One region of the Aminobacter aminovorans genome, then DNA from elsewhere that is predicted to be linked to it. Evidence: predicted binding sites of a transcription regulator. Region 1 holds the regulator's gene; each other region holds the start of a gene.
The links. Region 1 encodes LexA, which represses DNA repair genes until DNA is damaged. Its sites were predicted from a motif close to TGTTCNNNNTGTGTTCNG; they were not measured.
Positions count from the first base shown of each region.

Region 2: a site for LexA is predicted at 3,997-4,014, ahead of DY201_RS12295 (ATP-dependent helicase). Genes of this name have one in related genera too.
Region 3: a site for LexA is predicted at 5,555-5,572, ahead of DY201_RS05920 (helicase-related protein). Genes of this name have one in related genera too.

Region 1 covers NZ_UFSM01000001.1:3,022,503-3,030,580, forward strand. The annotation lists gene gltX (glutamate--tRNA ligase) at 1-92, opposite strand, end outside; gene DY201_RS14905 (ComEC/Rec2 family competence protein) at 504-2,735, shown strand; gene lexA (transcriptional repressor LexA) at 2,841-3,557, opposite strand; gene DY201_RS14915 (molybdopterin molybdotransferase MoeA) at 3,664-4,869, opposite strand; gene moaC (cyclic pyranopterin monophosphate synthase MoaC) at 4,870-5,352, opposite strand; gene trpC (indole-3-glycerol phosphate synthase TrpC) at 5,354-6,163, opposite strand; gene trpD (anthranilate phosphoribosyltransferase) at 6,168-7,178, opposite strand; gene DY201_RS14935 (SurA N-terminal domain-containing protein) at 7,175-8,078, opposite strand, start outside.
Region 2 covers NZ_UFSM01000001.1:2,524,300-2,532,377, forward strand. The annotation lists gene DY201_RS12290 (DUF4153 domain-containing protein) at 1-1,168, opposite strand, end outside; gene DY201_RS12295 (ATP-dependent helicase) at 1,458-3,956, opposite strand; gene DY201_RS12300 (glyoxalase superfamily protein) at 4,223-4,765, shown strand; gene DY201_RS12305 (dienelactone hydrolase family protein) at 4,897-5,775, shown strand; gene DY201_RS12310 (hypothetical protein) at 5,904-6,332, opposite strand; gene DY201_RS12315 (hypothetical protein) at 6,346-7,068, opposite strand; gene DY201_RS12320 (hypothetical protein) at 7,282-7,479, opposite strand; gene DY201_RS12325 (thioesterase family protein) at 7,689-8,078, opposite strand, start outside.
Region 3 covers NZ_UFSM01000001.1:1,214,284-1,222,361, reverse strand. The annotation lists gene DY201_RS05935 (CarD family transcriptional regulator) at 306-890, opposite strand; gene fdxA (ferredoxin FdxA) at 1,248-1,586, opposite strand; gene DY201_RS05925 (RNA-binding S4 domain-containing protein) at 1,735-2,118, opposite strand; gene DY201_RS05920 (helicase-related protein) at 2,124-5,438, opposite strand; gene aqpZ (aquaporin Z) at 6,182-6,871, shown strand; gene phbB (beta-ketoacyl-ACP reductase) at 6,944-7,666, opposite strand; gene DY201_RS05905 (acetyl-CoA C-acetyltransferase) at 7,854-8,078, opposite strand, start outside.

The DNA of each region.
Region 1 (8,078 bases):
TAGAGCCAGTTGAAGAGAGCGGTACGCGCGCCACCAATGTGCAGATAGCCGGTGGGCGAGGGGGCAAAGCGGGTGACGACAGGCATGGCGATTTCCAAGGGAGGCAGGGCGCTTGGCCGAAACCGGCGGCGCATGGTGTTTGTGTGCGGTTGATGTAGCATAGAAGGTCTGGGGCGCAAGGGGCAGGCCCGATGGGCGACCGCGTGCGGGAGGGGCAAGCCGGTAACAATCCGGTGGTCGAGGCCAGCGAGCGCGACTTGCTGGCCCTCCCAGTCACGCCTGCCGTTACGTGGACACCACCATCTCCGCCCGAGAGAGATGCTGCTCCTGACGCCGATGCATCACCGTTTCAGCGAGGACACCAGTCCTGGCTACGGCAAGGATCGCAATTGCTGGTCGGTCACCGGATAACCGCACGATCCACTCTGGCTTCGATCGAAACGGAACTCGACCGCGGTGCGGCGTTCCTGCTTCTTCCGGTTTTTCTGGCCGCTGGTGCGCTGGTGTATTTTGCTCTTCCGAGCGAACCGGATGTCGCGCCGCTCGTCGCGATGTCTGCGTTACCGGCCGTGCTCGCCTTCGTTTCGCGCGGACGACGGCTTGTCCACTATGCGCTCGCAGCTGTCGCCGCCTTCATGCTTGGCACGGCCGTTGCCAAGTTCGAGACGCTGCGAATGGCGACCAAAGTGGTGGGCGCCGAAATCTCGACGGCCATCACCGGACGCGTCGTCGGCATCGACAATCTGGGCAACGCTCGGGTGCGGCTGACGCTCGACGTTCTGGCGACCGCGCGCCCTGTATTGCGTTTTGCGCCTGAGCGGGTGCGGCTCACTGCCCGCAAGATTCCTGAGGGTGTCATGGCGGGTTCCGAGGTGACGGGGTATGTCAGGCTGATGCCGCCGTCCGGGCCTGTGCGGCCGGGCAGCTATGATTTTTCCTTCGAAAGCTACTTCGACGGCATCGGCGCCAGCGGGTTTTTCATGAAGGGGCCGGAACTCGGCGTAACCACGCAGCCACCGTCGGTCAGCGAACGTGCCTTCGCTTCGGTAGAGAATTTGCGTGAAAAGATCGCCCAGCGCATTCGCGAACGCATCGGCGGGCCGGAGGGTGAAATCGCGGCCGCCTTGATGGTCGGTGTGCGCGGTGGCATTCCCGACGACGTCAACGAGGCGCTGCGGCGTACCGGGCTTTATCACATCATCTCGATCTCGGGCCTGCACATGGCAATGGTCGCGGGAACCATCATGCTGCTGATGCGGCTGTCCTTCGCTGCCTTTCCCGCCTTCACCTCATGCCGGCCGGTCAAGAAATATGCGGCAGGTGCTGCCCTGGCTGCGACCGGAGGCTATCTGTTCATTTCCGGCGCCGAGGTCGCGGCGCAGCGCAGTTTCATCATGCTGGCGGTGATGCTGACGGCAGTGCTGTTCGATCGCGCAGCACTCACCATGCGCAACCTCGCAATCTCCGCCGTCGTGGTGATCCTGATCTCGCCCCATGAGGTCGTCGGGCCGAGCTTTCAGATGTCGTTTGCCGCCACAGCCGCCCTTGTCAGTGCCTATGCCTGGTGGTCTGAAAGGCGGGAAGAACAAGCGATGCCGGTCGTCCAAAGGTCGCTGCCGTCGAAGATCTGGCACTGGTCTGCGGCAGTTGCGGTCGGCCTCGTCGCGACCTCGGTGATTGCCGGGCTGGCGACCAGCGTGTTCGGCGCCTGGCATTTTCAACGCGTATCGCCGCTCAGCCTGTTCGCCAATCTTGCAGTCACGCCGCTTGTGTCGGTCCTGGTGATGCCTTTCGCGGTCATGGCAGGGATTTTCATGCCGCTCGGGCTCGACGGCCTCTTCCTCGACACGATGGGGGCCGGCCTGAAAGGAATGATTGGCATCGCCACGTGGTTCTCGGCATATTCGCCGGTCGACGCGGTTGGCCTTGTTTCGCCGCATGCAGTGCTGCTGTTCACCGCAGCACTCGTCATTGCGTCGACGGCGACGACCTGGCTGCGCATAGCGGCACTGCCCTTCGCTGCCCTAGGACTGCTGATGGTGGTGGAAACGGAAACGCCAGACGTCCTCGTTTCGGAAGACGGCCGCCTCGTCGGCGTGCCGGTCGGCGGCGGCAAGCTGGCCGTCAATCGCGCCCGGCCGAACCAATTCACCGTCGACAACTGGCAGCGCGCGCTGATGGCCGAAACTGTCGTCAGCCCGGCACGCCCGGCGATGGATCGCGCCGCCGGTACGGACAATTCATCCGACCCGAGTGCGAAAAAACCGTCAGTGAATGTCGCGGCCGCAGGAAACTTCGTCTGCGGCGAGGAACTCTGTGCTGTCCAAGGAGCGGCGGGCGAGCGGATCATCCATGCGGCGAATGCTGAAGCCGCTGCACGTGCCTGCGACAGCGCGGATTTCATCGTGGTCGACGATGCCACGGCCGGCGGAATCTGCTCCGGGGCGACGTCGACCGCGCCTGTTGTGCTTACCAAGCGCGAACTGGCGCGCCTCGGCAGTGCCGCGATATTCATCACGCATCAGACAGCAAGCAGCCTGAAGATCGACATTCGCCACGCCGTGCCAGAACCCTACCGCCCGTGGCACATCCAGCGCCAGTTCTCACGCGAAGCACGGGGACTGGCGTCCTACAAGCGTGCCGAGAGACCTCCGAAAGCGCCGACGGCGCAACCTACGGTACAGCCAGAGAGGCCGACACCCGCCCCAACGCAGTCACCAGCAGCGTCACCATAGCCAAGCGCAGATCGGCCGGGTAGCGGATTGCGGTCGGCATACTGAACAGTCACAGACGGTAGTCAAAGCCGCCCTTCGATGTTTGCAGTCCGCAATCTCCGAAAATCAGTAGCGGCGGATCAGTCCGACAAGCTTGCCCTGCACCTTGACCCTGTCGGGCCCGAAGATGCGGGTTTCGTAAGCGGGATTGGCGGCCTCGAGTGCGATCGAGGCGCCCTTGCGGCGGAAGCGCTTGAGCGTCGCTTCCTCATCGTCGACAAGGGCGACGATGATCTCGCCCGGATTGGCCGTGGTCGAACTGCGGATGACGACAGTGTCGCCGTCGAAGATGCCGGCCTCGATCATCGAGTCGCCCTTGACCTCAAGCGCGTAATGCTCGCCGCCCATGATCATGTCAGGCGGCACTGAAATCGAATGGGTCTTGTGCTGGATGGCGTCGATCGGCACACCGGCCGCGATGCGTCCCATGACGGGAATGGCAACCGCCGATGCAACATCGTCGTCATTGCCGGCCGACATGCTGCGTGAAGGATCCGGTTTGCGTCCAAGGCTGCCCTCGATGACGCTGGGCGAGAACTTCCTCGCCGCGTTCAGGCCTGGCGCGATGGAATCGGGCAGGCGCAGCACTTCGAGTGCACGGGCCCGGTTGGGCAGGCGCCTGATGAAGCCGCGCTCTTCCAGAGCTGTGATCAGGCGATGGATGCCGGACTTGGAGGCGAGGTCGAGTGCTTCCTTCATCTCGTCGAACGACGGCGGAATGCCCGCCTCCTTCAGCCGCTCGTGGATGAATAGCAAAAGCTCGTGTTGTTTGCGCGTCAGCATCGCCACCCCCGAGGAATCAGAAGAAAAACAAACCCAGAACAAACACTATATGTTCCAGTTGTGTTCCGCAACCGTTGATATTTCGTGAAGGCTGGAGGCGCTTGCTTCAGCGAAGCATCATCACCTGGCAGGCGCTGCCGGCATCGATCGCCGGTGCGAAGGGCGCCCGCACGATGGCGCAGTTGGCGGCGGCCAGCGTGCGCAGCATCGAGGAATCCTGGACCAGGTAAGGCGTGACGACGAGACCCTCAGAGGTTTCACGCGCGGCCGCACGGACGAAATCCTGGCGCAGATCATTGGCGGCCATTGCCGTGTCGAGAATGCCCGTGCGCATGTCGTGCGAATAGGAACGTCCACCGAGCTTCGCCACCAAGGGCTTCAGGAAGATCTGCGAGCAGATCAGGCTGGCGACCGGATTTCCCGGCAGGCCGACGCAGCGGCTGGCGCCAAGCCGGCCGAACATCAGCGGCTTGCCGGGCCGCATGGCGATTTTCCAGAAGTTGAGAGCCATGCCGAGATCGGTGAGGACTCGATGGACGAGGTCATGGTCGCCGACCGAAGCACCGCCCAGCGTGACGATCACGTCAGCGTCCGCTGCGAGCGCCTTCGCCACCAATGCGGCGATTGCCTCGGTGCGGTCAGCGGCGATGCCGAGATCGAGCACGCGCGCGCCGACCGATTGAACGATCGCCGCGACACCATAGGCGTTGGAGGCAATGATCTGATCGGGTCCGGGGTTGCTGCCCGGCGGCAGCAGTTCGTCCCCGGTGGCGATGATGGCTACCAGAGGTGCCCGTAGCACTTCGACGCCGGGATGGTTGGCAGCCGCGATCAGCGAGAGCGCTGCCGGGTCGAGCACGCGTCCGGCATCCAGAATGAGGTCGTCCTGCTTGAAGTCGAGACCCCTGGCGCGGATATTGCGGCCGGCACTCGTCGGCTCGACCACCTCGATCTCGCCATCGCCGAGATCGCGAACGTTCTCCTGAATGACGACGGTATCAGTGCCTCGAGGTACCGGTGCTCCGGTGAAGATGCGGACGCATTCGCCTGGACAGACGGTGCCCGTGAACTGCTTGCCGGCGGGTGCCTGGCCGATGACCTTGAGACGCGCCGGCAGCGAAGCGATGTCGGCGGCCTGCACCGCGTAGCCGTCCATTGCGGATGCATCAAAGGGCGGCTGGGTGCGCAGGGCATGCAGCGGCGCCGACAGAACCCGACCCGCGGCCTGGGCAAGAGCAACAGTCTCCGTGCAGCGCGGCTCAGCACCGTCGAGCAGGCGCGCCAGGGCGTCGGCGACGGGCAGCAGGGCCATCTATTCAGCCGCCTTGTAGTCGCCGGACTTGCCGCCGGTTTTTTCGACCAACCGGATGCCCGAGATCACCATGCCGCGATCGGCGGCCTTTGCCATGTCGTAGATGGTCAGGCAGGCGACCGACGCTGCGGTCAGCGCCTCCATCTCGACGCCGGTCTTGCCGGTGACACGGGCGAGCGCCGTCACCCGCAGGCCGGGCAGGGCCTCGTCAGCTTCGATCTCGACCGAAACCTTGGTCAAAAGGATCGGATGGCAGAGCGGCACGAGCTCATGCGTGCGTTTGGCCGCCATGATGCCGGCGATGCGCGCGGTGCCGAGAACGTCGCCCTTCTTGGCGTTGCCCGACAGGATCAACGCCAGTGTCTCCGGGCGCATCACCACATGGCCTTCGGCAATTGCCGTGCGTGTCGTCTCGGCCTTGTCGCCGACGTCGACCATGTTGGCCTCGCCGGTGGCGCCGATATGGGTGAGGGTGGTTGCCATGTCAGGCGCTTGCCAGCGTTGCGCCATCGAGCAGCGCGCGCGTCGCCGACGTCACGTCGGCCTGCCGCATCAGGCTTTCGCCGACGAGGAAATTGGAGATGCCGGATTTCTGCAGACGCAGGCAATCGGCATGGGTGAAGATGCCGCTTTCGCCGACCAGCAGCCGATCTGCCGGCACCTTCGGCGCCAAGCGCTCCGAGGTATCGAGGCTGACCTCGAATGTGCGCAGGTTGCGGTTGTTGATGCCGAGCAGCCGCGACCTGAGCTTCAGCGCACGTTCCGTTTCTTCTTCGTCGTGGACCTCGACGAGCACGTCCATGCCGAGTTCGAAAGCCTCATCCTCGAGCCGCCTGGCGTCGTCGTCGCTCAGGCTCGCCATGATGATCAGGATCGCATCCGCGCCCCAGGCGCGAGCTTCGTGCACTTGGTAGGGCTCGAACATGAAGTCCTTGCGCAATGCCGGCAAGGCGCAGGCGTCGCGCGCGGTGGTCAGGAACTCCGGTGCACCCTGGAAAGAAGGCGTGTCGGTCAGCACCGACAGGCAGGCAGCGCCGCCGTCGGCATAGGCCTTGGCGAGTGCCGGCGGATCGAAGTCGGGACGGATCAGTCCTTTGGACGGGCTCGCCTTCTTGATCTCTGCGATCAGGCCAAAGCGGCTTTCACGGTGCCTGGCTTCGAGTGCCGCGAGAAAGCCGCGCGGCTTTGCGACGTCGCGGGCGCGCGCCTTGAGCTCGGCGAGTGGCAGCAGCGCCTTTGCTGCTGCGATCTCGTCGCGCTTGTAGGCTTCGATGCGGCGCAGGATATCGGCCATGTTCTTATCCGTTCGAAACGGCGACCAGGCGGTCGAGCACGGCCTTGGCGCGGCCGCTGTCGATCGCCTCGGCGGCCAGGGGCACGCCGTCGCCGATCGTCGCTGCCTTGCCGGCAACGACGAGGCCGGCCCCGGCATTCATCAGCACCGTGTCGCGATAGGCACCCGCAGCGCCTTCGAGAACCCCGCGCAGTGCAGCGGCATTGTATGCGGAATCGCCGCCGCGCAGTTCTTCGCGTGTGTGCCTGCTAATGCCGACCTGTTCAGGCGACAGCGTGAAGGTGCTGATGACGCCGTCCTGCAGGGCTGCGACATGAGTCTCACCAGTGGTGGTGATCTCGTCATAACCGTCGCCATGGACGACCCAGACGTGCTGGGCTCCGAGTTCCTTCAGCGTTTCGGCAACCGGTTGTACCCATTCAGGCGAAAACACGCCAACCAGCTGGCGGTTGACGCCGGCGGGGTTGGAGAGCGGTCCGAGCAGGTTGAAGATGGTGCGGGTGCCGAGTTCGACGCGGGTCGCGCCGACATGCTTCATCGCCGGATGATGCGCCGGTGCGAACATGAAGCCGACGCCGGCGCCATGGATGCAGCGGCTGATCGCCTCGGGCGTGAGGTCGATGTTGACGCCAAGGGCGGTCAGCACGTCGGCGGCGCCGGTCAACGAGGACAGGCCACGGTTGCCGTGCTTGGCGACAGGAACGCCTGCGCCCGCGATGACGAAGGCCGATGCGGTCGAGATGTTGACGCTGTGCGACCCGTCGCCGCCGGTGCCGACGATGTCGATGGCGTCGTCAGGGGCTTCGACGCGCAGCATCTTGTCGCGCATGGTGGCGACGGCGCCCGATATCTCGCTGACGGTCTCGCCGCGTACGCGCAACGCCATCAGGAAGCCGCCGATCTGGCCGGGCGTCGCTTCGCCCGACATGATGATGTCGAAGGCCTCGCGCGCCTCCTCGAAGGTGAGGGGGGTGCCCGAGGCGACCTTGGCGATATGCGGTTTGAGTGCGCTCATGGCGTTCCCACCGCAAGTGCACGGGTGATCGCCGCCTGGTCGATCGTTGCCTGATACTCGCCCTGGAGCTGGGCGACGATCTGATCGAGCAGGTCGTCCGACATGCCAGAGGCAAACTGCTTCTGCGCGTCCTCCGGCACCGCGCTCTTGTCAGCGCCGGCCGGCTCGAACACTTCGGCGATCTTGAACAGGATCTGCGCGTCGCCGGCAGGAGCGGGGATGATGCCGGTGCCGCCCTGGCCCATGGCAAACATCGCGGAAGCACCCTCGCGGCCGAAATCGGCATCGTCGGCTTCCCGCTTGAGACCGCGCTTGGTCTGCTTTTCGAGCTTGAGCTCGCCGGCGATCACCTCGAGCGAGGCACCGTCCTTCAGCCGCTTCTCCAACTCGTCGGCTTTTGCCTTGAGACGCTTCGTCGCTTCGGCGGCGGTCCAGTCGGCGACGACCTTCTCGCGTACCTCGTCGAGCGAGCGGTCGCGGGCAGGCGTGATCTCGTCGACCTCGTAGAACACGAAACCATTGGTGCCGACATTGAGCGGCGGGTTTTCGGTGCCGGACTCCGCGGTGAAGGCTGCCTGGATCAGGTTGCGTGAGTCCGGCAGATCGTTCACGACGGTACCGTCCGGCCGCTGGCCGGCGCGGTCGATGGCATCGATCGTCACCATCTTGAGCTTCAGCTTGTCGGCGGCAGCCTTCATCGACTCACCGGCGGCGCGGGCGTCCTCGTAGGAGTCATGCACGTCGAGCAGGATGCGGTTGGCTTCGGCCATCGCCAGCTCATTGCGGATCTGGTCCTTGACCTCGTCGAAGGTCTTGACGGCTTCCGGCGTGATCTCGCTGACGCGGACCAGCACCGGGCCGAAGGCGCCCTGGACGACGTCGCTGACCTGGTTGGCCTGC
Region 2 (8,078 bases), 500 kb from region 1:
GCATGTTGGCACCGAAAAGCCATTCGTTCGACTTGTCGAGAGCAATGCGGGACATGATCAGGACGATGCCGGTGGCGACCAGTCCCATCCAGACGAAGGCGGCAACGCGCCAGTAGGTCAGCGAATATGCGTCGACATAGAGGTCGAGTCGCAGGATGGAGGAAATCACCAGGACGAAATTCTGTGCCGACCAGAGATAGACGAGTCCGCGGACCCGTCGGTCGGCCGAAGTCGCGCTGCCTGGCCGCAGCGCCAGCAACACGAAGATCGCGGCAAGCAGTGCCGTGACGATGAGTGCGTAGGCGCCGCGATGGGCATAGGCGGCGTAGGTGAGCCCTGCGGGCAGATCGACCCCACCCCACAGATAAGCGCCGTCGAGAACGGTCTGCAGCGCGAAGATGACGTTGAACACGACAAGCGCGCGCAGGATCGCCGCCTTGCCGAAGATCGACTGGTGCAGGCCGGCGGGCGGTTCCAAGTTTGCCTGTGCTTCGGCGATCGGCCGTGGTGTGAAGAGGCGCCATTTGGGTAGCCAACGCGGTAATCTCGGCCTGAGGAAGCTCCAGACGATGCCGGCCAAGACGAGCCAGAAGGCAATCCGCCAGACGTCAAGAAGGTTGAATATGGCCCGGATGTCGATCAGCGACATCCAGTAGCCGATGACGGGATTGGCGATGCCGAACAACGCGACGAACACCATGCCCAGAGCGACAGCTAGCGTCCAAGCGGTAAGGCTGCCAAGGCGCCAGATCTTGCGGTGTCCGGCCAGTTTCCGTAGCCGCGCGATGTCGAATGGCAGCCGGCCGGGGATTGTCAAGAGAAAGCCGGCGATGCGCTTGAGGCAGTTTACCGGGCCGGATCGCAGGCGGGCCGAGACCGACAGAACGAAGGCCGCCAGGCAAAGGGTCGCGACCGTCACCGAAAGCGGGCTGACATTTTCGGCGAGCGGGGCAAGAGCAAGCGCGGCGAGAACAATTTTGAGCGCGAGCGGGCGGGGACGGGGTCCCCGAGCATGAAAGGCAATCATTGCACCAGCAGCCAGCGCAGCGAAGATGAAAAGCGAAATGTCCAGCGGCTGCCGGAACAGCAGAAAATCGGCTGCAAGGGTCAGCAGCAATGCGGCGCCGACCTTGGCGGAGATGGTGGACGGGGCATGGCGGAAGTTCATGCCCTGCGCTCCGGCTTGCGGGGGAGACCTGCCGGGCTGCGATATGTGCCAGGGAAGGGCGCGATCGCCTGAGGTGGCGCTGGATCAACCAGCCACCACGCTTCAGTGAGCAGCCGTTTGGGCAGCTGGCGGGGTGTGCGGTGCGTGCGGCTCGATGTCGTTTGCATGCGACATGTGTGGCCCGGCATCGGGCACGCATGGTGGCCGGAACGAGGAGATGTTCAGGAGTTTCGTGCAGATTTCGTGCAGAGAGCAGCGCCGGATCTAGCCAGCGCCAGGAATGGCCCGATCAGACAGGGTTCACGAACCCGTCCAGCACCTTCTTCTGGCCTGCCTTGTCGAAGTCGATGGTCAGCTTGTTGCCGTCGATGACTGAGATGTTGCCGTTGCCGAATTTCTGGTGGAACACCCGGTCGCCGACATTGAAGCGCGAGGGTTCCGTGGAGACCGACTTGGCGACAAGTTCTCCGTCGATGGTGCGGCCCTTGACCGAACCGCGGCCGGCACCGAAGCCGGAATCGGTTTCGCCATAGCCGATGCGTTCGACCGAGTGACCGGAGCGCGAGCCCCAGTTGCGGTCGGTGGCCTCGGTGCGGTTCTGCTGCGCGCGCTGCCAGCCCGGCGTGGCATAGGTGTTGGAGAAGGATTTTTCACCGACACTGTCGAAACGCGAAGCGCCATAGGGGTTCTGGCGACCGCCGCCGTAACCGCCATAGGAGTTGCCGGCGTCGGCCACCTCGACATGCGCCTCGGGCAACTCGTCGAGGAAGCGCGAGGGGATGGTCGACTGCCATAGGCCATGGATGCGGCGGTTGGAGACGAACCACAGATGCAGGTTCTTCTTGGCGCGGGTCAGGCCGACATAGGCGAGGCGGCGTTCCTCCTCGAGACCCGAGCGGCCGCCTTCGTCGAGGGCGCGCTGGTGCGGGAACAGGCCTTCCTCCCAGCCGGGCAGGAAGACGGTCTCGAATTCGAGGCCCTTGGCCGAATGCAGCGTCATGATCGAGACGGCATCGAGCTGTTCGTCCTGCTCGGCGTCCATGACGAGGGCGACGTGTTCGAGGAAGGAACGCAGCGACTCGTATTCCTCCATGGAGCGGATCAGCTCCTTGAGGTTTTCGAGCCGGCCCGGCGCTTCGGCCGAGCGGTCGTTCTTCCACATATCGGTATAGCCGCTCTCTTCGAGAATGATCTCGGCGAGTTCGGTATGCGGGGTGTTGTCGAGTGCCTTCTGCCAGCGCTCGAAATTGGCTGCGACCTCGCGCAGCGCTGCCCGAGGCTTGGGCTTTAGTTCGTCGCTCTCGGCGAGCTGGGCGGCTGCCTGCAGCATCGGCACGCCAAGGGCGCGCGCCGTGTCGTGGAGCTGGCGGATGGCGGCTTCGCCGAGGCCGCGCTTGGGCACGTTGACGATGCGTTCGAAGGCGAGATCGTCGGCACCCTGGGCGACGACGCGGAAATAGGCCATGGCGTCGCGGATTTCCTGGCGCTCGTAGAAGCGCGGGCCGCCGATGACGCGGTAGTTGAGGCCAAGCGTGACGAAGCGGTCTTCGAACTCGCGCATCTGGAACGAGGCGCGCACCAGGATCGCCATGTCGTTGAGATTGTGTTTCTGGCGCTGCAGCTGTTCAATGGTCTCGCCGACGGCGCGGGCTTCCTCCTCGGAATCCCAGGCGGCATGGACATTGACCTTGCCGTCTTCGGGATCGTTGCGTTCGGTGAACAGCGTCTTGCCGAAACGGCCCTCATTGTGGGCGATGAGGTGGGCGGCGGCACCCAGTATGTGCGCGGTAGAGCGGTAGTTGCGCTCGAGCCGGATGACGACGGCACCGGGGAAATCCTTGTCGAAGCGCAGGATGTTGTCGACCTCGGCGCCGCGCCAGCCATAGATCGACTGGTCGTCGTCGCCGACGCAGCAGACATTCTTCTGCCCCGGGCCACCGGTTTCCTGGGCCAGGAGCCGCAGCCACATATATTGCGCGGTGTTGGTATCCTGGTACTCGTCGACCAGGATGTATTTGAAGCGCTTGTGGTATTCCTTGAGCACATCCGGGTAGGCGCGGAAGATGCGGATCGGATGACACAACAGGTCGCCGAAGTCGCAGGCGTTCAGCGTCTGCAGCCGGTCCTGATAGGCCTTGTAGAGCTCACGGCCCTTGCCGTTGGCAAAGGATCGGGCGTCGCCCTCGGGGATCTCGGCAGGGCCGAGGCCCTTGTTCTTCCAGCCGTCGATCATCATGGCGAACTGGCGCGCCGGCCAGCGCTTGTCGTCAAGGCCCTCGGCCTGGATCAACTGCTTGATCAGGCGGATGACGTCGTCGGTGTCGAGGATGGTGAAGTCGGAGCGCAGCCCTGCCAGTTCGGCATGGCGGCGCAGCATCTTGACGCCGATCGAGTGGAAGGTGCCGAGCCACGGCATGCCCTCGACCGCTTCGCCGACAAGGTGGCCGATGCGCTGCTTCATTTCGCGCGCCGCCTTGTTGGTAAAAGTGACGGCGAGGATCTGGCTGGGGTAGGCGCGGCCCTGGCTGAGGATATGGGCGATGCGGGTGGTGAGCACACGCGTCTTGCCGGTGCCGGCGCCGGCGAGCACCAGAACCGGGCCTTCGGTGGTCTCTACAGCCTGGCGCTGCTCGGGGTTCAGGCCGTTGAGGTAATCGGGCGCTGACGGCGCCTGGCGCGCGGCCATGGCGCGCGCAGCGATACCGCTGGGCGCAGGCGTGCTGGCGGCCCTGGGCGGCATCCCGCCGGGCTCGTCGAAAAAGGGCATGTCGTCCGGAAAGTCTGACATTTGCCCCGAATGTAGTGATTCGGGGCGGAAAGGCCAGAAGCGTCTCTGTTTTGTTCTGGTTTTGGCGGGAAAAGCGATCGGTGTTGACCCTGCCACAGACGCTTTGCTAGCGTGGCTGACGGCTTGATGTGGCCGGCAGTCCGCGCCCTCTGGGGGTATGGCGAACACATCGGACGCTTCCGTCACCTGATCCCATGGGATGGTGAGAGCATCGGCAATGCGGGCACTGATGGGATTTCTCGCCACAACCAGAGGATCGGAAGATCATGCGAACCTATCGTGACGCAAAGGCGATGGCGAAAGCCATGCGCGAGGCGCTTGCCCAGAAAAACCTTGAGCTCAGCCACAGCGAGGCGCTCGAGATCGTCGCCAGGCAATTCGGCTTGGAGACCTGGAACATCCTGTCGAGCAAGCTCGACAAGTCAGAGGATCCGACAGCCGGTGCGGTGAGTTTCACCCAGCCGGTGCCGATCTTCCGCATCTTCGACGAGGACAAGGCGAGGGGCTTTTACGAGGGGTTCCTCGACTGCACTTTCGACTGGGAGCATCGCTTCCACCCCGGCGCACCGCTCTATTGCCAGGTGTCGCGCGGTGGGCTGAAGCTGCATCTGTCCGAGCATTCGGGCGACGCCAGCCCGGGTGCGACGGCTGTCTGCTACATGAAGGGCGTCGAGGCCTTCCAGAAGGGGCTGATTGCCAAGAACTACAAGTACAACCGCCCGGGCCTGGAGCAGCAGGACTGGGGGCTGGAGTGCCAGGTGATCGACCCGTTCGGCAACCGCATCCGCTTCATGGAAAGCCAGGATTGAGCGCTTGTCGAAGCGCCCGCGCCGACCACGCGCGGGCGCTTTTTCGTGGCCGCGGCGATCACGCAACAGTGAAACCAACTACATTTGCATACGTTAAACTCCCGGCCTCGGAACCAGACAGGGAGCGAGAGATGACACGACCTGCCATTACCCAGGCGATGATCGACGCCTATGACGAATACACCCACATTACACTCGACCGGCGCGGCTTCATGGAGAAGCTGACCAGGCTTGCCGGCTCAGGCGCTGCCGCGGCGGCGATCGTGCCGTTGCTTACGGCCAACCAGGCGCGGGCGGCGATCGTCGCCGACGACGACAAGCGGCTGAAGACCGAGGACATCACCTATCCCGGCGGCGGGGGAGACATGAAGGGCTATCTCGTCCGTCCGGCCGACGCCACAGGCAAGCTGCCGACGGTCATCGTCATTCATGAGAACCGCGGCCTCAACCCGCATATCCGCGACGTGGCGCGGCGGGTCGCACTGGAAGGCTTCGTGGCGCTGGCGCCCGACTATCTGTCGCCGCTTGGCGGCACGCCAGCGGACGAGGAAAAGGCGCGCGAGATGTTCGGCCAACTCGATGTGGCGCAGACGGTCGCAAATGGCGTCGCCACGGTGGCGTTCCTGAAGGGGAATGAGAGCGGCAATGGCAAGGTCGGCGCCATGGGCTTCTGCTGGGGCGGCGGAACCGTCAACGCACTTGCCGTCAACGCGCCCGATCTGGCCGCCGGCGTTGCCTATTATGGCTCCCAGCCAAAGGACGAGGCCGATATCGCCAAGATCAAGGCAGCCTTGATGCTGCATTATGCCGGCAAGGACGACCGCATCAATGCCGGCATCGACGCCTACAAGGCGGCACTGGAGAAGGCCGGCAAGGAGTTCCAGCTGTTCATCTATGACGGCGCCCAGCACGCCTTCAACAATGACACCTCGGAAGCCCGCTACGACAAGGCGGCGGCGGAACTCGCCTGGGGGCGGACCGTCGGCTTCTTCAAGGAAAAGCTCGCCTGAACCGAGGGCGGCGACAACGACGCTTGCAATCTGATCTACGAAAAGCCCGCGCCTGACGGCGCGGGCTTTTCTGCTGAGCGGCCTGGTGCCGGAACATTGATCCGACTGGCTCCGTTCGGGATCAACCCCTAAAGCCCGAAATGCCCCTTCAGCGCCGGCACTGCGTCGACAAGTCCGCTGACGGCTTGGGGGCCGGCTGCACCCCTGGCTTCGAGCAGCAGCGTTTCGCCGGCCTGCTCGATCTGGGTCATGTCGAGGCCGAGCGAACGCAGTTGCGCGATTCCGTTGACCATGGCGCCGGCCTTTTCGCCGAACGAGGCGCCGAGCAGCGAGGTCAGCGAACCGACGAGGCCGCCGCTGTCGTCCGAGCCGGCCATCACGTCGTAGCTGTGGGCGAGTTCGCCGGCGCCGGCGATCCTGGTGAAGATGCCGGCGCTGGCGACGCCGCCGGACTCATGCTCGAGCACCGAGAAGATGGTGCCGACGGCCTTTTCGGCGACCGCCGGATCGAGCTTCAGCCGCGACGAGACGGTGTTGACGATGTCTTGTACATTCATCGCTCGGCGCTCCTCAACCCTGGGCCTTCAGCTTGGTGTTGCACTGGCTCCAGAACTGCGGCCACTTGGCGCCTGACGGCATGGTGCCGGCCTGCTTTTCGCTCTGCCATTCGGTCGAGCACTCATGAATGCGCTGGCGGAAGGCGACCTCGCCCGCCGTCAGCGGCTTGCCATCGGCCGATGTCGCCGTCATCGCCGGTTTGGCCGAGGCGAGGCTCGGTTCGGGCGGAGCGGCGCTCGCGTCTTCATTGTCGTTCTTGATGCTGGCGCTGCAGCTCGAAAGGAAGGCCGGCCATTTCTGGCCGTTGAGCGTGCCGGCTGCCTTTGCCGCCTGATATTGCGAACTGCAGATCTGCTGTGTGGTCTGGTGGCCGACTGTTGTGCCTGAGACGGCCGCGGTCCTGGTGCTTTTGGTCGTATTGGAGTTGGTGTTGGCGGGCGCCAGCGCAGACGCCTGCTTGGCCTTGGCGGCAGGCACCGTTGCCGGTGTCGCGGTGTTGTTCATCGCTGTGCTGCATTTGGACAGGAATTGCGGCCACTTCTCGCCGTTCAGGGTGTTGGCCGTCTTGGCGGCCTGATACTGCTGGCTGCAGGCCTTGGTCGTCGATTGCGTCGCTGTCGCGTTAGCAGCGAAGCCGGGCGTGGCCAGCGCCAGCAAGGCGGCCCCGGTCAGGCCGAATGCCTGGGCAAGAACAGGTCTGGGCAGGATCATCGTCTCGTCCTCCTTTTGGGACACAGCTACGCCCTCCCGAAACGAACCACTCGTTCCGGCTTGATGCGTGCTCATGGGAGGCATCGGAATGCGCCAGTGGATCGCCGATCGGTTCGGCGAAGACGCTGCAAGCATGGCGAGGCCAGCGAGGGTTAGCTTGGCCCCGATTGTGGCGGCACTATCGAGGCCGCGGCACCTGACGAAAATTTAAGATTTGGGAAAGGTCGGCGTAGGGCTTCAGGCCACGCCGCGCTTGGAGCGGGCCTGGCGCAGGATGACGCGCCAGCGCAGCATCTCGATCGGGATCGGCCGGTTGTTGTTGGCGATCTCGAAAAGCTCGTTGTTGATGTTGCGAAGCGAACGCCAGAAATCATAGTCGCTGATGCGAGGGTCGCAGGCGAGCTTGTTGGCCGTTGCTTCGATGTCAGTGTGCATGCCTTGCCTCAAGCCGTCCGGTGCCCGCCGCCGCGACTCAACTTCGCTTGGTGGGATTGTCGGAGGGCAGAGAGAGGCGATCAACGAACCTCAGGCTGAGGCGAAGGTTATAAACAGGTAAGGTTAACCGCCTGTGGCTCTGATGCCACTATGCGGGCTTGCGCCCGCGGGGGAAGCCACTATGTGGGCTCGCGCCCGCCCAGAAGCCACTATGTGGGCTTGCGCTTGATGCCGATCGAGCGGCCGGCGCGCTCGGGCATGGGCAATGCGGCGTGCGCCGCGCGCATGGCATCGAGGCCTGCCATGATGTCTGCGGGGAAGGGAGCGACCTTCGGGCCGTTCATGTCGACATGGAGCGACAGCGTCTCCGACGTTGCCGACAGCCAGCCTTCGACATGATGCAGTTCCTGGAAGACGCGGAAACGCTTTTCGTCGTGGTCGAGCAGGTGGAAGGTGGCGGTGACCTTGTCGCCCAGATGCAGCTCCCTGACGTAACAGACATGGATCTCTGCGGTGTAGGTGGTGAGCTTGCGGTCGCGGGCGTAAGCCGCGCCCAGCCCAAGCAGGTCGAGCGCTTCTTCACCACCGCGGTCGAACAG
Region 3 (8,078 bases), 1.8 Mb from region 1:
TGAGCCTCGGATACAGCAAAACCAGTCGCCTCAGAAGCGGCATTCAAGACAATCGCCAGATGGCGAGGCCGTGTCCTGGACCGTCACCGCGGTTGCGAGATCGCGGCATGGCAACGGTGGTGAGGGTCCAGACATGCCCGCACTCGTCCAACGAGAGCCGCAGCTTGCAGCGAGCCCAAGTGACTTCGCGCAGCAGAATGCGCAACGCTCCCCTTGCGCGTCTGCCCGGATGCAAACCGCTTCACCGACAAACAAAAAAACCCGGCCATTGGCCGGGTCTTTCGTAATTCGGTAAATCCGATCGATCAGGCAGCTTCTTCCTGCTCGGCATCGGCTTCTTCGTTGTCTGCCTTGGCGCCGCGCTTCGGACCCTTGTTGAGGTTGGTCTCGATGAGACGGACAGCCTCGGTCTCCGACAGACGGTTGACCGCTGCCAGCTCGCGCGCCATGCGGTCGAGCGCTGCTTCATAAAGCTGGCGCTCGGAGTAGGACTGCTCCGGCTGGTTGTCGGCGCGGTAGAGGTCGCGCACGACTTCGGCGATCGAGATCAGGTCGCCGGAATTGATCTTTGCATCATATTCCTGGGCGCGGCGCGACCACATGGTGCGCTTGACGCGGGCGCGGCCCTGTACGACCTTCAATGCACGCTCGACATAGTCGGTCTCGGAAAGCTTGCGCATGCCGATGGACGTCGCCTTGGCGACCGGCACCTTGAGGCGCATCTTGTCTTTCTGGAAATCGATTACGAACAGTTCGAGCTTGTGTCCCGCCACTTCCTGCTCGTCGATCGATACGATCTGACCGACACCATGCGCCGGATAGACAATATACTCGCCGGTCTTGAAACCGTGACGTGCTGCGGATTTCTTCTGCGGGATGGAAGTTGCCATACGCCCTGAACTCCTTCTTGTGACACCGGCCCGCCGAGGCCGGTTGATCGGGACGGTCGCAAAACGCGACCTTCTGCCGCACGACAATCGACCCCCAATCGGAAGAGCCTGGACCAGCAAACCGCAAACGTTGCGACCGCCGGGCCCAGATTACTCTGGTCCGGATTAGGGTTGTCACCTTTCAGTGAAATAGGCTATGCGCCATAAATCGACGTTGTGTCATCGGCATGTTGGGCTAGCTCTAACACAAAAAGTCGGAAGAATCAAGATTTTGCTGCATACGCGAACAATCTGCCGCGTCAAGAGTCGACGCCGGCTCTCAATCCAACGATCTAGCGCCGTTTAGGGCGCGCTACCTCAGTTGCCTTCGCCAGGCTCGGCCGAAAAGAACTTCTCGAACTTGCCTTCGACGCCGTCAAATTCCTTGGCGTCTGCCGGCGGCTCCTTCTTGGCCGTGATATTCGGCCATTTTTCGGCATATTCGGTGTTGATCTGCAGCCATTTGTCGAGCCCCGACTCAGTGTCGGGCTTTATCGCGTCGGCCGGGCATTCCGGTTCGCAGACGCCGCAGTCGATGCACTCGTCGGGATGAATGACGAGCATATTCTCGCCTTCATAGAAGCAGTCGACCGGACAAACCTCGATGCAATCCATGTATTTGCATTTGATGCAGTTGTCGGTGACGACGTAGGTCATGAAGCAGGCTCCGGGACTTCCCGTATTTTGTATCTTTCGGGTGAGGTATCCCCTTTGCGAAGCTCTTGCAAGGGCGGCCATTCCCCGCAGAAGCCTGTTGGCGGAACGCAATTCTCAACTTCGCCGCCATGGCTCCTGAAGCTTTGCGTCACTGGTCGCGTAACCTGTCGGTGGCGCGCCGTTCTTTCTTGGTCGGGCGGCCACTGCCAGCCTCGCGCAGCGGCGGTTTGGCATCAGGCGGCGCCTGATCTCTCGGCGTCGGCGCCGGAGAGATGTCGTCGTAGAGCTTGCGCGCTTCTTCAGCCGGCCCGCGCCGCTCGCCAGCGAGCAGAACCTTATAGACCAGGATACGGCGGTCGAGCGTGATCGTCAGCACATCGCCTGTCTTGACGATGTCGGAGGCCTGGCCGAGCTTCTGGCCGTTGCACCTGATGCCGCCCGATTGCGCCAGCTTGGCGCCGAGCGAACGCGACTTGACCGCGCGCGAGAAGAACAGCCACTTGTCGATGCGCTGTCTTCCCTCGCCGGCCAAGGCGTTTACTTCTTGAGCTGGTCGCGCAGCGCAGCGAGCTTGGCAAAGGGCGAATCGGGATCGATACGCACCGGACGCTCTTCGCGCGGCTTCGGCTGGAAGGCGGGCTTGCCCTTGAAGCCGCTGCGGTCGCCACCGGGTCTTTCGCCCTGCGGACGTTCACCACGGCCACGGTTTTCGGGACGTCCACCCTCGCCCTGCGGCTTGCCGCCTGGCTTGCGATCGAAGCGCGGACGCCCACCTTCACGGCCTTCGCCACCTTCGCGGCCACCATTGCGATTGCCCTCGCCCTGACGAGCTGCCGGAGCGCCGGCAGCACCAGCTGCACGCTGATCGCGCTGGCCGCCACGCGCGCGGTTGTCCTGGCGATGGCGCGGACGCTGTTCGAAACGGCCCTGACGCCACAACAGGATCGGCTTGGGCGCTTCCGCGGCTTCGGTGACGTCTGCAACGGCGCCTTCCACCGGAGCGGCATCGGCAACCGGGGAGTCGGCGACTACCGGGGCGCCGGCGACAACCGCTGCGGCTTCCACCTCGACTTCCGGCTCGGAAGCGAACTCGGCGACCGATTCCGCGGCGACCTCGGCTACTGGTTCGGCAGCCGCCTCGATCTGATCGGCTCCGGTTTCAGCTGCCTGCCCGTCTGCTTCGGTCTCGGGTGCCTGTTCGGCGGCGTCGGGAGCAGTCTGTTCGGCGGCGTCGGCCGTCTCGACGAAGGGTTCGGCAGAAACGTCGGCAGCCTCGTCGCTCGCAGCGGGTGCAGCAGCCGCAGCAGCGGCGGCAGCCTTTGCGGCAACAGCCTTGGCCACGGCCTCGCGAGCGGCGGCGTCGATCGCCTCGAGCTTGTCCTTGACCTCGGCAGCGGCCTTCGGCTCGGCACGGTAGCCAAGACCCTTGAGTATCTCTTCCATGTCGTCGCCGGTGGCGCCGAGGATCGACATCATCTGCGGCGTGACGATGAACGAGCTGCCGTCATAGGCACCGTCGGGACGCGCGCCGATACCCTGCTTCCAGGCCAGCGCCGGGCGGATCAGGTCGGCGAGACGCTCGAGGATGTCGACGCGCACGGCGCGGCGGCCGAGATTGCGGAAGCCGGCAAGCTTGTAGAAGGTCTTGTCGAAGGTCGGGTCGATGACGACGGAGGTGCGGCCAGCGGCAAGCGCATGGACGACATCTCCGAAGCCCGGCTTGTCCTTGCCGTCGCTCTTGAGCGCCCAGAGCAGCGTCACCAGGCCTGCCGGCGCTGGCTTGATCAACGCGGGCACGAAGACGTGGTAGGCGCCGAAGCGCACGCCGAGGCGACGCAGCGCGGCACGGCCTTCCTGATCGAGCGACTTCACCTCTTCGGCGATGTCGCGGCGGTTGATCAGGCCGAAATTTTCAACCAGCTGGAAGGCGATGCCGCGGCCGATACCGGAAAGCTGCTCGGCGGCCTTGAGATCGACGAGCGGCTTGAGCAGCGACTCGATCTGGAAATTGACGAAACGGTCGGCGCGCGCCGCGACCTTGTCACGGGCCGGGCCCGTCAGCTGCTCGTCGGCGAGCAGCACGACGCGCGGCTTGAGCGCGTCCTCGCCCTCGACCAGTGTGCCGATCGGCGCGCCGATCCAGCGCAGCACGCCATCGGAGCCAAGCGCGATATCGCCATTCGGCGACGCCGAGAAACGTTCTGCGCGGGAATCGAACTCGGTGGCAAGCGCCTTCTGGGCTGCCGTGCGCACAGCCTTGGCGTCTTCTCCACCCGCGCTCTGGTCGGCGGTGAAACGGAACCCTTGCAGTTCGCCGACGTGATGACCCTCGACGAGGACAGTTCCGGACGGGCTTATTTCGGCTTCAAGCATAGTGTTTTCTCTAAGGCGGCGCATGAGGACGGAAGTCCTGCGGTCTACAAAGCGTTTCGTCAACCGCTCATGCAGTGCATCCGACAATCTGTCTTCGATGTTTCGCGTTTTTTCTTGCCAGTGTGCCGGATCGGCAAGCCAGCCAGGGCGGTTTGAGACAAAAGTCCAGGTCCGGATCTGTGCGATCCGGTGTGAAAGCGTGTCGATGTCGCCTTCGGTGGAATCGGCGCGGCGTACCTGCTCGGCCATGTAGTTTTCGTCGACATGGCCGTTGCGGGCGAGATCGTCATACATCGAGGCGATGAGGTCGGCGTGCTGGGCCGGCGCGATCCTGCGGTAGTCGGGCAGCGCGCAGGTCTCCCACAGCAAGGCGACGCGTTCGCGGTTGGTGGCGAGCGAGCGGATGTTTTCGTCGCGCGACAGATGTTCGAGCGCCTGGGCGTCGACCGCCGGCAGCGCGCGCGTCAGGCCCTCGACAGGTGCCACCGTGTCGATCGAGCGCTTGAGCGTGTCGAGGCTGGCGAAATCGAACTGGGCGGTGCGCCACTGCAGCACTTTCACCGGCTCGAAATCGTGGCCTTCGATCTTCTCGATCAGTTCCTCGTCGAACGGATCTACCTGGCCAGTGACACCGAAGGTGCCGTCGCGCAGATGACGCCCGGCACGGCCGGCGATCTGGCCGAGCTCGGCTGCGGTCAGCTGGCGATACTGGTAGCCGTCGAACTTGCGGTTCTGGGCGAAGGCGACATGGTCGACATCAAGATTGAGGCCCATGCCGATGGCGTCGGTGGCAATCAGGTAGTCGACGTCGCCGGACTGGTAGAGCTCGACCTGGGCGTTTCGGGTGCGCGGGCTGAGCGCGCCAAGCACGACGGCGGCACCACCCTGCTGGCGGCGGATCAGTTCGGCGATGCCATAGACCTCGTCGGCCGAGAAGGCGACGATGGCCGAGCGGCGCGGCAGCCGCGTCAGCTTCTTGGAACCGGCATAAGCGAGATGCGACAGGCGCGGCCGGGTGACCACTGATACACCCTTCAGAAGCCTCTGCAGGATGCCGTGCATGGTGGCGGCACCAAGCAGCAGCGTTTCCTGCCTGCCGCGCAAATGCAGGATGCGGTCGGTGAAGATATGGCCGCGCTCGAGATCGCCGGCGAGCTGAACCTCGTCGATGGCAACGAATGCCGCGTCGGTCTGGCGCGGCATCGCCTCGACGGTGCAGACCGAATATTTCGCCCCCGCCGGCAGGATTTTCTCCTCGCCGGTGACCAGCGCGACCTTGTGGGCACCGACCTTCTCGCACAGCCGGCCATAGACCTCGCGTGCAAGCAGCCTCAGCGGCAGGCCGATGATGCCGCTTTCGTGCGCGACCATGCGCTCGATTGCGAGGTGGGTCTTGCCCGTATTGGTCGGACCCAGAACCGCTGTTACATCGCGGCCTGACAGGATCAGTGGGTCGTTCTGCTTGGAGTGGACATTCATTCTACGGAACCGCCCTCGGCGCCGGGTCCACCCGGCGTTGCGCCGCCTGTCGCGACGACTGGACACATAGGGATTTGTAGGCCGAAGCGAAAGCAGAATGTTCCAGATTTAAGAGTTGGAACGAGTCTGGAACGAATCAGCGACGAATCACTGACTCCGGCAGATTCAGGTTTTGTTCACCCCAACATATAGATTTTGAGCTGGCAAGCCGCACCACATGCAGATTCGCTAAAGTGGCCCGTTTCATGCTTTCAGGCTCCAACGTTAACCTTTGCCGGCCAAGTGCGGGAACTGCCCTGCAGCCTCGACGCAAAATAATGATTTTGTTGATGTTTCCTGTCACCGGGTTAACGCGGGAACCGTCAGCGGCCGGCACCTTGTTAAGATTTGAACCAAATGCGGAACGAACAGGCGACGAATCACTGATAGGACAAGTTTCCTGATTTGTTCACCACTAGATGTTGTGTCTCGGCCCAGTCCTCCACCGATTATCCACCGGCGAGTCACAGGCTTGTCCACAGTAGCCTGTCGGGCCTATTAACCTTTGCGTGCCATAGCGGCACATACCGATCCGAGCAAAAATATCTGTGATTGCATCACGTTAAGGGAACTGCACCCGTTGTGCGCGGCGCCGAGCCGTGTCTCCATCCCGAATGTTGAGTCTGCGCGGCGGGGGTTGCCCAGGCGGGGCCTCCGGAAAATGCGGCGCACCACGCAGACGCACGACATCTGGAGGGAAGATCATGTCCAAACGTCTATTCGCCGAGTTTCTCGGCACATTCTGGCTCGTCTTTGGCGGTTGCGGCAGTGCGGTGCTTGCAGCGGCGTTTCCTGAACTCGGCATCGGCTTTGCCGGCGTTGCACTGGCATTCGGATTGACGGTGCTGACAATGGCCTATGCCGTCGGAGGCATATCAGGCGGCCACTTCAACCCCGCGGTCTCGGTCGGCCTGATGATGGCCGGACGCTTCGACGCCAAGAATCTGGTGCCCTATGTCATCGCCCAGGTGGTCGGCGCGATCGTCGCCTCGACGGTGCTCTACCTTATCGTCAGCGGCAAGGCCGACTTCGCCGGCATCGGCGGGTTTGCCACCAACGGCTATGGCGACGCTTCACCAGGCAAATATGGCCTGACCTCGGCATTGATCATCGAGGTCGTTTTGACCTTCATGTTCCTGATGATCATCCTGGGCTCGACCCATGGACGTGTGCCGGCCGGCTTCGCACCGATCGCCATCGGCCTGGCGCTGACGCTGATCCACCTGATCTCGATCCCGGTGACAAACACGTCAGTCAACCCGGCCCGCTCGACCGGACCGGCGCTGTTTGTCGGCGGCGTCGCCCTGCAGCAGCTCTGGCTGTTCTGGGTTGCCCCGATCGTCGGCGCGGCAATCGCCGGCATCGTCCACAAGGCGATGTTCGAAAAGGACTGAAACGGCATCAGCCGAACGCAAAAACGGCGCCTTGCGGCGCCGTTTTCTTTTTCGAACCAGCGAGCCTGCCGATCAGACGAAGTACTGTCCGCCGTTGGCGGTCAGTGTCGCGCCGGTGATGAAGCCCGACTGTTCCGACGCCAGGAAAACCACGCAGCGCGCAATCTCCTCGGGTTCGCCGAGACGGCCAACCGGGATCTGGGCGATGATCGATTCACGCACCTTCTCCGGCACGGCCATCACCATTTCGGTGGCGATATAGCCCGGGCAGATGACGTTGACGGTGATGCCGGCGCGCGCACCTTCCTGGGCCAGTGCCTTGGTGAAGCCGATGTCGCCGGCCTTGGAGGCCGAGTAGTTGGCCTGGCCGGCCTGACCCTTCTGGCCGTTGATCGAGGAGATGGTGACGATGCGGCCGAACTTGCGGTCGCGCATGCCGCTCCACAGCGGATGGGTCATGTTGAAGGCACCGTTCAGATTGGTGTCGATGACTTCCTTCCACTGCTCACGCGTCATCTTGTGGAACATCGAGTCGCGCGTGATGCCGGCATTGTTGACCAGCACCGAGACGGGGCCGAGGTCTGCCTCGACCTGCTTGATGCCGGCCTCGCAGGCGTCATAGTCGGCAACCGACCATTTGTATACCGGGATACCCGTTTCGGCCTTGAACTTCTGCGCAGCTTCGTCGTTGCCGGCATAATTGGCCGCAACCGAGTAGCCCGCCTCCTTCAGCGCGATCGAAATAGCAGCACCGATGCCGCGCGATCCTCCGGTAACCAGTGCAACCTTGCTCATGCGTTTCCCCTTTTCTGCTGCTTGATGGATTGCCCTTGCGACAGGCTTTTACAGCGCCGCGTCCGCGAAGGACGCTGTAACATTTTGAATTGGCGCATGATCCTTTCCGAAAATCGACCCCGATTTTCGGGGCCATGCGCTAGAGACAAAAAGGGCGGCACATTTGGCCGCCCTTTTTGTTTTCGATTTACATCGCCTCGACACACATCGCGACGCCCATGCCGCCGCCGATGCACAGGGTCGCGAGACCCTTTTTCGCACTGCGTCGCCGCATCTCGTAGACCAGGGTGTTGAAGACGCGGGCGCCCGACGCGCCGACCGGATGACCGATGGCAATCGCCCCGCCATTGACGTTGACGATCGAGGGATCCCAGCCCATGTCCTTGTTGACCGCACAGGCCTGCGCGGCGAA